2 linked regions of the Variovorax paradoxus genome follow. The main gene of each other region encodes a partner of the protein of the gene in region 2 in a complex. Links are inferred from orthologs where the notes say so. Each region holds a gene or a part of one and is shown on either strand. Other genes may lie near its edges.

Evidence for each region. The genes of interacting proteins can lie anywhere in the genome.
Region 1: the proteins of AACL56_RS22575 (region 2) and AACL56_RS18295 are in contact, whole or in part, in a cryo-EM structure (PDB 9GE8), measured with the Escherichia coli proteins. The link is inferred for Variovorax paradoxus from one-to-one orthologs.

What each region holds. Positions count from the first base shown.
Region 1 is NZ_LR743507.1:3,931,897-3,936,903, forward strand. What follows is about bases 1,076-4,004. They hold AACL56_RS18295 (ABC transporter ATP-binding protein), read right to left. Parts: upstream 2,931-4,004; coding sequence 2,220-2,930; downstream 1,076-2,219. Other genes in these bases: AACL56_RS18285 (hypothetical protein), read right to left, coding at 1,076-1,669; AACL56_RS18290 (hypothetical protein), read right to left, coding at 1,674-2,168; AACL56_RS18300 (arylesterase), read left to right, coding at 2,967-3,596; AACL56_RS18305 (hypothetical protein), read right to left, coding at 3,657-3,860; AACL56_RS18310 (PLP-dependent transferase), read right to left, coding at 3,975-4,004. Outside these bases: 23S rRNA (guanosine(2251)-2'-O)-methyltransferase RlmB, read right to left, coding at 1-634; more of AACL56_RS18285, read right to left, coding at 689-1,075; more of AACL56_RS18310, read right to left, coding at 4,005-5,007.
Region 2 is NZ_LR743507.1:4,787,588-4,792,811, forward strand. Bases 715-3,860 are described here. They hold AACL56_RS22575 (ABC transporter permease), read right to left. Parts: upstream 3,473-3,860; coding sequence 956-3,472; downstream 715-955. Other genes in these bases: AACL56_RS22570 (ATP-dependent nuclease), read right to left, coding at 715-868; AACL56_RS22580 (hypothetical protein), read left to right, coding at 3,673-3,860. Outside these bases: more of AACL56_RS22570, read right to left, coding at 1-714; more of AACL56_RS22580, read left to right, coding at 3,861-3,978.

The DNA.
Region 1 (5,007 bases), 860 kb from region 2 along the record:
TGCGCGTGAGCTGCCGCATGCCTTCGCCCTCGGCGCCCAGCACCAGCGCCAGCGGGCGCTTGAAATCACTCTGGTAGATCGTGCCCGGCGCGTCGTCGCTCGTGCCCACGCACCAGATGTTGCGTTCCTTGAGTTCGTTGAGCGTGCGCGCGAGGTTGGTGACCATGAAGTACGGCACCGTCTCGGCCGCGCCGCTGGCCACCTTGGCCACGGTGGCGTTGATGCCGGCTGCGTGGTCCTTCGGCGCGATGACCGCGTGCGCGCCGGCACCATCGGCCACGCGCAGGCAGGCGCCGAGGTTGTGCGGGTCGGTCACGCCGTCGAGCACCAGCAGCAAGGGCACGGTGCCGGCTTCCTCGAGACCTTCGAGGAGTTCGTCGAGCGAGCGCACCTGCGCCACGGGTTCGACCCGCGCCACCACGCCCTGGTGGCCATGGCTGCCGCTGAGCTTGGACAGCCGCAGGCCGTCGGCCTCGACCAGCCGCACGCCGGCTTCCTGCGCCCGCGCGATGAACTGTTTCATGCGCGCATCGCGCCGGCTGGCGTCGAACATCACTTCGAGCACCGATTTCGGCGCGGTCTTGATGCGCACGCCCACGGCATGGAAGCCGAAGATCACTTTTGGAGAAGACATGGCCGGATTATCCCCACCTGCGGGACCGGCCTTCGCGCCCTCGAGCCCGGCGCCTCAGGCCAGCGGCAGGCCGCTCAGCGCACGGGTGCGCTCGTCGTGCAGTTCCTGCACCGCGCGCGCATTCGGATGCACCCGCTCGCTGTTGCCTACGCTTTCCAGGTACTGGCAGGCGGCATGGCCTTCGGCCGCCTTCTCGTAGCGCGCCACCCATGCATCGCGCACGGGCAGCTTGTCGGGCGATACGGGCCACACGCCGGGCTGCGGGCGCATGTGCTCGCCGATGCCCACGCGCCACGGCTTGGCGCTCACGCGCGCCCGGAAGCAGTTCTGGTTGCGGCACATGCGCGCATAGACCTTGTCCACGCCCATGGCCTGGAAGCAGTCGGCCACGGCCGTGTCGGAAGGGCTGAAGACGTCGTGCATCGCCAACACGCGAAAGCCTGCCGGCGTGCGGTAGATGCGCAGGTGCCAGTCGGGGTGCTGGTGCATGAAGCGGCCGATGCGCTCGGCCGCGAGCTTCTCCGGCGCCGGATTGCCGCTGGGCTGGCCGCGCTTCTTGCGTTGGCCGATGACCCAGGCCACGGCGAACACCACGAAGAACGCGATCAGTCCGCCCAGCCAGGTCTTCGCGGCCCAGCCGCCGACCACGCCGGCGATGAGCGCCGGCACCAGCGCAAAGGCAAACACGCTGCCACGCAGCGGCTCCTCGAAGTCGATGTCGACGAACAGCACGTCGGGCGTGTTGAGGCAGCGCGCCCCGTAGCCGTTGCGGGTGATGACGGTGTCGCCCTGGCGCTCGACGATCTCCTCGCGAATGGGAACGCCATTGGCGCCGTTGTAGGCCAGCTTGCGCTCGCGGCGTTCGAGCTGCTCGCCCTGCACGATGCGGTCGAAGGCCTCGCGGGTGCGCTGGTCGGCATGGGCCTGGGCGGCGAGCGGGCTGTCGTCGGACCAGCCGTAGCGGCGCACGGTGACCTGCTTGCCGGCCACGCGCTCCTGGATGCGGCCTTCGGCCCAGAACTGCGGAACGATCATTGGCTCAGAACTCTCCGCCGAAGTACATCCAGACCATCAACGCGACCAGCACGACGATGACCATCGGCAGCCACTTGTACCCGCCGCCATGCACGCGGCCGGGTTCCTCCATCGAACGGCGCGGCATGTGCGAAGGCAACGGAGCGAATTCGCCGACCGAAGGATCGTCGTGCTTGTCGACCAACCGCTTGGCGGCTGCCAGGCTCAGGCCGGTGGCCTCGCGCGTGAGGCGGATCGCCTCGATCTTGTTGCCCTGCGCCAGCGCCTTCAACGCGGTCGAAGGCATCGAGGCGAAGCCGCGATCCTGCATGGCGGCATCAGGTGCACTGCGCCCGGCCTGCATGTCTTCATCCCCCTCGTCCATGCGTTCGGCATAGCGGTCGACCGCTTCCTTGGCCGACTTGAGGTCCATGCCGGTGCGGTCGCGCACGATCTTGATGGCCTCGATGAGCCTGCCGCCCTGGAGCGCGCGGACAGCATCGGGGGGAAGTTCTTCCATGCAGTCTCCTCGAATGTGATTTGCTATTTATTTAATAGCTTATCGCGCTTGTCAGACGGGCGCTACGGCAGCTTTTTCATTAACGGCGACGCGTCCGGCCTCGATGGTGATGCGCCGTTCGCACTGCGCGGCGATGCCGCGATCGTGCGTGACCAGCACCAGCGTCGTGCCGAGTTCACGGTTGAGGTCGAACATCAGCCGCATGACCTGCTCGCCGGTGGCGAAGTCGAGGCTGCCGGTCGGCTCGTCGGCCAGCAGCAGCGCAGGCTGCACCACGAAGGCGCGCGCGAGGGCCACGCGCTGCTGCTCGCCGCCGGAGAGCACCTTCGGGTAGTGACCCAGCCGCTGGCCCAGGCCGACCCGCCCGAGCATCTCGCTGGCGGCCTTGCGCGCGTCCTTGCGATTGGCGAGTTCCAGCGGGAGCATCACGTTCTCGAGCGCGCTGAGGTTGCCCAGCAGCTGGAAGCTCTGGAACACGAAGCCCACGCGCCGGGCGCGCACCGCGGCACGTTCGTCTTCGTCGATGGCGAAGATGTCGTCGCCCGCGAGCCTGACCGTGCCGCGCGTGGGTGTGTCGAGTCCCGCGATGATCGACAGCAAGGTGCTCTTGCCCGAACCCGAAGCGCCGACGATGGCAGCGGTCTCCCGCGCCCCGAGGGTGAAATCGATGTCCTGCAGAATGTCCAGCGTACCGGTCGAGTCGGTGACGGACTTGAAGACATGCTCGACGGCAACAATTACATCGGACGGGGGTTGGGACATGGAAAGGCTCTGGTTTTGAATCGACGTGACTTTATCTTGACCACCGCGGCGCTCGGCAACGCGGGGATATGGACGACCGCGGCGCATGCACAGGCGCAGGCTGGCAAGCCCGTGATCCTGGTGCTCGGCGATTCGCTGAGTGCAGAGTACGGCCTCAAGCGCGGCGAGGGTTGGGTACCCTTGCTGGAAAAAAGGCTTGCGCAACAGAAGCTCGCAGCCACCGTGGTCAACGCCAGCATCAGCGGCGACACCAGCTCCGGCGGCCGCTCGCGCCTTGCTTCGCTGCTCTCGCAGCACAAGCCTACGCATGTGGTGGTGGAGCTCGGCGCCAACGATGCCTTGCGCGGCCTGCCGCTCGCAGACACCGAGAGCAACCTGCTGCAGATCACCAAGGCGGCGCAGGCCGCGGGCGCGAAGGTGCTGATCGTCGGCATCCAGGTGCCGCCCAACTACGGGGGCGACTACACGCGGCGCTTCGAGGCGGTGTTTTCGAAGGTGGCGGGCGAGACGAAGTCCGCGCTGGTGCCCTTCCTGCTCAAGGGCGTGGCCGATGCGCCCGATGCGCTGTCGCTGTTCCAGGCCGACCGCATCCATCCGACGGCTGCGGCACAGCCCCAGTTGCTCGACAACGTCTGGCCCGAGCTGCACAAGCTGCTGCCGAAATGAAAAAGCCGCTGCAGGCTTGCGGCCTGCAGCGGCTTCTTGATGGGTACGCCAGGATCGGAATCAACCGTTCTTGGTGGGCAACTCCGGCACCGTGGGGGCATCGTGCTCGAGCGAGGCCACATCGGTTTCCGGGTCTCCGGGTGCCAGGCCGTCGCTGCTCGGTGCAAGTTTGCGATTCGCCTTTTCCCGGAGCTTTTCTTCCTTCTTCTTCTTCTTCGCCAGCTCTTTCTGGCGTTTCTCGTAGCCGTAATTTGGTGTTGCCACTGCTTCTCCTTGGGCGAGGCAGTCAGGGTGACTGCGCGTGGCCTACTGTAAGCGATAACGCCGCAGTCTCAAGACGGTACCCTGCAGCGCTCCAGAGGAGCCGGAAGCGATTTTTTACAACCGCGCCAATGCCTGTTGCAGATCGGCGCGCAGGTCCTCCACATCCTCGAGACCGATCGAGAAACGGACGAGCGTGCCCTTGTACGGCCAGCGCGCCACGCTGGCATCGCGCATCAGGCCGATGTCGTAGGGCACCACCAGGCTGATGGGCCCACCCCAGGAGTACCCCAGGCGGAAAAACTGCAGGCTGTCGCAGAAGCGGTCGACCTGCTCGGTGCTGAAGCGCTCGTCGAACACGACCGAGAAAAGACCCGCGGCCAGGTCGGCCTCGCCGCACAGCGCACGCCAGTGCACGTGGCCGGGCGACTCCTCCAGTGCGGGATGCAGCACCTGCGCGATCTCGTCTCGGCCATTGAGCCAACGTGCCAGTTCGCGCGCCGCGCGGTCGTGCGCCGCATAGCGCAGGGCGATGCTGGGCAGCGAGCGCAGCAGCGTTTCCACATCGCCCACGCCGATGCCGAAGCCCATGCGCATGTGCGTGAGCTTGAGCGCGCGATGCAGGCGCTCGTCGCGTGTGACCACACTGCCCATGAGCACGTCGCCCCCGCCGCTGGGGTACTTGGTGAGCGCATGCACCGAGATGTCGACGCCCTGCCCCGTGCCGTTGAAGTCGAAGGGCGCGAAGGCCAGCCCCGCGCCCCAGGTGTTGTCGAGCGCGGTCATCACGCCGCGCGCGCGGCACACATTCACCAGCGCGGGCAGGTCGGGAAACTCCATCGTCACCGAGCCGGCCGCCTCGACCCACACCAGCCGCGTGCGGTCCGACAGCTTGGCCGCGAGGTCGGCCGGGTTCATGGCGTCGTACATGCGGTGCGTGATGCCGAAGTTCGCGAGCTCGCCCGTGGCCAGCGCCTTGTTGGGTCCATAGGCATTGTCGGGAATGAGCACCTCGTCGCCGGTCTTCAGGAAGGCGAAGGCCACCAGCGAGATGGCCGCGAGGCCGCTGGGCACCAGCAGGCATTCGGTGCCCCCTTCGAGCGTCGCCAGCCGCTCCTCGAGCGTGAAGGTGGTCGGCGTGCCGTGCAGG
Region 2 (5,224 bases):
GCAGGTCGTGCAGCTGCTGCGGGTCGAGCCCTGCGACCTTGCACAGCTTGCCGAAGCTCTGCTGCGCGGGCGTGAGCTGTCCCCAGCCCTGGCGGCCCAGGTATTCGGCGATGTTCTGACGGCCGGGCAGCGCGGGGTACTCGTCCACGTAGACGAAGCGCGGCAGGTTCTCGAGCACCCAGGCGCGTGCGCGCGCGTGCGCAGGTTCGTCGTCGGCGATGGAGAGTGCCAGCTCCTCGAGCTCGGCGAGCATCTGGTCCTGCTTGTCGCTGAGTTCGGCGCCGGCCGCGGCAAGTGCCTTGCGCAACGCCTGCATGGCCTGCACCGCGCCGGCCGACCAGCGGACGTGGTCGGGACTCATGATCATCGCGGCGTCGAAGGTGTCGGCCTCCTGCTCGAGCGCGGCGCGCGCCTCCTCGGCCACCTTCTCCGCGGCGGCCTTCACGGCCGGCACGATCTTGCGGACCTTGCCCTTGATGTCGCCGACATCGAGCGACAGCGGCGCAAGGCCTTCGAGCCCGCCGGTGCGCGTGGCGGCATAACCGCGGCGCGCGGTGACGTGGCGCACGCCGGCCGCACGCGGAAAGATCGCGGCCAGCGCGGCCTGTTCGCTGTCGTCCAGGCTCCAGCGCGTGAAGACGACCGGCGTGTCGCCGGTGCACTCTTCGAGCCGGCGATGGCGCGGAAAGTCCTTGATGGGGCTGATTTCGACCGGGCCTTCGGCCGGGTTCAGGCTGTGGAGTGCGCGCAGCAGGTTCGACTTGCCGCTGTCGTTCCGACCAAGGATCGCCGTGATCCGAGAGGAATCGATGAGGCCGCTGTCGTTGATCGAGCGAAAGTTGGTGATCTGGAATGACGCCAAGCGCATGCAGGAATTTCTCTTCTGAAATGAATACGGGGCCGGGGAATGTATTGCATCCCCGGCCCCGTCCTCGATCTGCGCAGAAGAAAAAGATTACTCGGCCGCGCGCCTCAGCGTATCGACCACCGGGCGGCGCAGCACGTCGCGCAGGCCCCACCATCCCGCGCCCAGCGCCAGCACCGCGCCCGCCAGCGCGCCGGCAACGGGCACCAACGGCGACGCGGTCCAGGTGAACTCGAACACGTAGCGCGCCAGCGCCCAGCCGATCGCCGAAGCCACGATGCTCGCCAGGAAGCCCGCGAGCAGGCCCACGCCCGCCAGCTCGGCGCGCTGTACCTGGCGCAGCAGGCTGGCGCGTGCGCCCACCGCGCGCATCACGGCGAACTCGCGCGCGCGCTCCTCGCGCGTGGCGGTCACCGCGGCGAACAGCACCACGAGGCCGGCGGCCAGCGTGAAGCCGAACAGGAACTCCACCGCGCGGATCACCTGGTCGAGCACGCGCTGCAGCTGGTTGATGGTGGCGCTCATGTCCACGTTGGTCACGTTGGGGTAGCTGCGCACCAGCGCGTTGTCGAAGCCGCGCGTCTCGGGAGCGCGGAAGGCGCCCATGTAAGTGGTGGGCACGTCGGCCAGCGAAGCCACGGTGTACATCACGAAGAAGTTGGCATGCAGCGAGCCCCAGTCGACCTTGCGCAGCGACGTGATGCGCGCGTCGTTCTGCATGCCGCCGATGTCGAAGCGCAGCGAATCGCCCAGCTTCAGGCCCAGCGTCTCGGCCAGGCCTTCTTCCACGCTGACCTCGCCCTTGGCGTCGGGCGTCCACCTGCCGGCGGTGATGCTGTTGTGCGCGGGCGCCTCGACGCTGTTGCTCAGGTTGAACTCGCGGTCTACCAGCCGCTTGGCACGGTCCTCGGTGTAGTCGTCGGGCGTCACCGGCCTGTCGTTGATGGCCACGAGCCGGCCGCGGATCATCGGGTACCAGTCGAACTTGCGCACGCCGGCGTCGCGCAGCGACTTCTGGAAGGCCTCGCTCTGGTCGGGCATGACGTTGATGACGAAGCGGTTCGGCGCATCCGGCGGCGTGGCCTTGCGCCAGCTGGCCACGAGGTCGGTTCGCAGCAGCACCAGCAGCACCAGCGCCAACAGGCCCACCGACAGCGCGCTGACCTGCACCACCGCATAGGCCGGCCGCGCCGAGATCTGCCGCGTGGCCAGCACCAGCCAGCGCGGCGCGGTGGTCTCGTTCACGCTGCGGCGCAGCACCTTCACCGCCAGCCAGCTCAGGAGCGCGAACACGGCCACCGCGCCTGCGAACCCGCCGACCGCGATCAGGCCCAGCTTGATGTCGCTGCTCGCCGCCATCAGCAGTGCCGCGAAGCCCGCCACGCCGATGCCCAGCACCGCGAGCGACGCCGGCTTGAGCCCGCCGACGTCGCGGCGGATCACGCGCAGCGGCGGCACCTTGGCCAGTTGCAGCACCGGCGGCAGGCCGAACGCGAACAGCAGCGTGAGCCCCATGCCCAGGCCGAAGGCCACGGGCCACAACGTGGCGGCCGGCAATGCGGTCTCGACCAGCCCGGCCAGCAGCAGCACGAACACGTAATGCACCCCGAAACCGATGACCACGCCCAGCCCGCTGGCCACGATGCCGATCACCGCGAACTCGAAGGCATAGGCCACCGCGATGGTGCGCTGGCTCTGGCCGAGCACGCGCAGCATCGCGCAGTCGTCGAGGTGGCTGGCCGCGAAGCCGCGCGCGGCCAGCGCCACCGCCACCGCCGACAGCAGCGCCGCCAGCAGCGCCACCAGGCTCAGGAATTTCTCGGCGCGGTCGAGGGTCTGGCGCATCTCCGGACGGCCGCCCTCGAAGGAGTCGAGCCGCACGCCGCGCAGGTCGCCCTTCTTGATGGCGGCGTCGGCCCAGTCGGTGAAGCGCTTGACTGCAGCGTCGCTGCCGGCCACCGCATAGCGGTAGCCCACGCGGCTCGCCGGCTGCACGAGCCCGGTGCGCGCCACGTCGGCCTGGTTGAGCATCACGCGCGGCGAGAAGCTCATGAAGCCGGCGCCGCGGTCGGGTTCCAGCGTGATCACGCGGCCCACGCGCAGGCTGGTGTCGCCCAGCAGCAGCGGGTCGCCGACCTTCAGGCCGAGCGAGTCGAGCAGCGAGGCATCGACCCAGGCCTCGCCGGGCGGCGGAATGTCGCGCGTGACGCTGCCCGCACCGTCGAGCGTGGCGGAGGTCTGCAGGCTGCCGCGCAGCGGATAGCCGGCGGTGACGGCCTTCAGCGCCACCAGCTTGCTGGCGCCGCCCTGCGCGTCCTCGGCGCGCGCCATGGTCGGAAAGCCATAGGTGGCCGTGCCTTGCAGCCCCAGCGACCTTGCCTGCGCCACGAAGGCCTCGGGCGTCGGGTTGTCGCTGACCACCACGGCGTCGCCACCCAGCAACTGGCGCGCATCGCGCTTCAGCCCGCCCTGCAGGCGATCGGCGAAGAAGCCGACAGCCGTGAGCGCGGCCACGGCCAGCAGCACGGCAACGATCAACAGGCGCAGTTCACCGGCGCGCAGGTCGCGCCAGAGCGTGCGCCAACCCAGGCGGAGGGAGGCATTCATGGGCGCGACGATAGCCCAGAGGACGGCGCTCGGCCGGATTCGAGGGTTATTGCCGGTTTTGGCCTACTTGATCGGCCCAAGGCCCTGTCGCATGATGCGACAAAAGGTCCTGCCGTCGCGACCGGGCATTCGATCCGGCGGCGGCAAGGGCCCAAAAAAACATTCCATTGTCTGGCGGTCCTTTCCCCGAAGGAGTGTCGATGCCGAGATGCCAGCGCCTGCAGACCCTGGGCCTTTGCCTGGCCTTCGGCATGTTGCTGAGTGCCTGCGACCCGAAGCCCGCCGCGGCCCCGGCCTCCAGCACTCCCGCCGCGGCACCATCGGGTGCCAGTCCGAGCGGCATCAAGCCTGCCGACTCCGGCGACAAGGTCGACGCCACCACCGCGCACAAGGGCCCTTCCGAAGGCGGCGCGGCCGTCGGCGGCGTCAGCGGGCCAGGCGGCGGCAACACCTCGGGCAGTTCAGCGCCCGCCCCGAGCGGCGGCGATGGCACGGCGCCGAAGTAGCGCAGCCCGCTCCTCCAGTTTTCCCACGCAAAGAAGAAGCTTCGATGAAACACACCACTTCACCGCTGCAGGAGGCCATGTCATGGACATAAGCCGCCGGCAATTCTTCCGCGTCAGCAGCGCGGGGCTGGTCGGCTCCAGCATCGTGGCGCTCGGGTTCTCGCCGACCGCCGCGCTGGCCGAGGCCCGCAACTTCAAGCTCGCGCGCACCACAGAAACCCGCAACACCTGTCCCTACTGCTCGGTGGGCTGCGGGCTCATCATGTACAGCCTCGGCGACAAGGCGAAAAACGTGGTGCCCGCCATCCTCCACATCGAGGGCGACGCCGACCACCCGGTCAACCGCGGCACGCTGTGTCCCAAGGGCGCGGGGCTGTTGGACTTCGTGCACAGCACCAACCGGTTGAAGTACCCCGAGGTGCGCGAGCCCGGCGGCACCGAATGGAAGCGCATCGGCTGGGACGAGGCGCTGGACCGCATCGCGAAGCTGCTCAAGGCCGACCGCGACGCCAACTTCCAGACCACCAACGCCGACGGCAAGACCGTCAACCGCTGGACCAGCTCCGGCATGCTGTGCGCATCGGCTTCCTCCAACGAAACGGGCTACATCACCCACAAGGCATTCCGCTCGACCGGGATGCTGGTGTTCGACAACCAGGCACGCGTCTGACACGGACCCACGGTGGCCAGTCTGGCCCCGACGTTCGGCAGAGGCGCGATGACCAACCACTGGCAGGACATCCAGAACGCGGATGTCGTGCTGATCATGGGCGGCAACGCCGCGGAGGCGCATCCGTGCGGCTTCAAGTGGGTCATCGAGGCCAAGAAGCAGAACAAGGCGCGCCTTGTCGTGGTGGATCCGCGCTTCACGCGCTCGGCCGCCATGGCCGACTACTACGCACCGGTGCGCGCGGGCTCGGACATCGCGTTCCTCGCGGGGGTCATCAACTTCCTGCTGAGCAACGACAGGATCCAGACGGAGTACGTACGCAACTACACGAACGCGACCTTCATCGTCGGGCCTGACTACAAGTTCGAGGACGGCCTGTTCAGCGGCTACAACGCCGAGAAGCGCAACTACGACCCCAAGTCGTGGAACTACGCGCTGGACGAAGCCGGTTTTGCCAAGGTCGACATGACCATGCAGGACCCGCAGTGCGTGCTGCAGGTCATGAAGCGCCACTACGCGCGCTACACGCCCGAACTGGTGAGCCGCATCACCGGCACGCCACAGGACAAGTTCCTG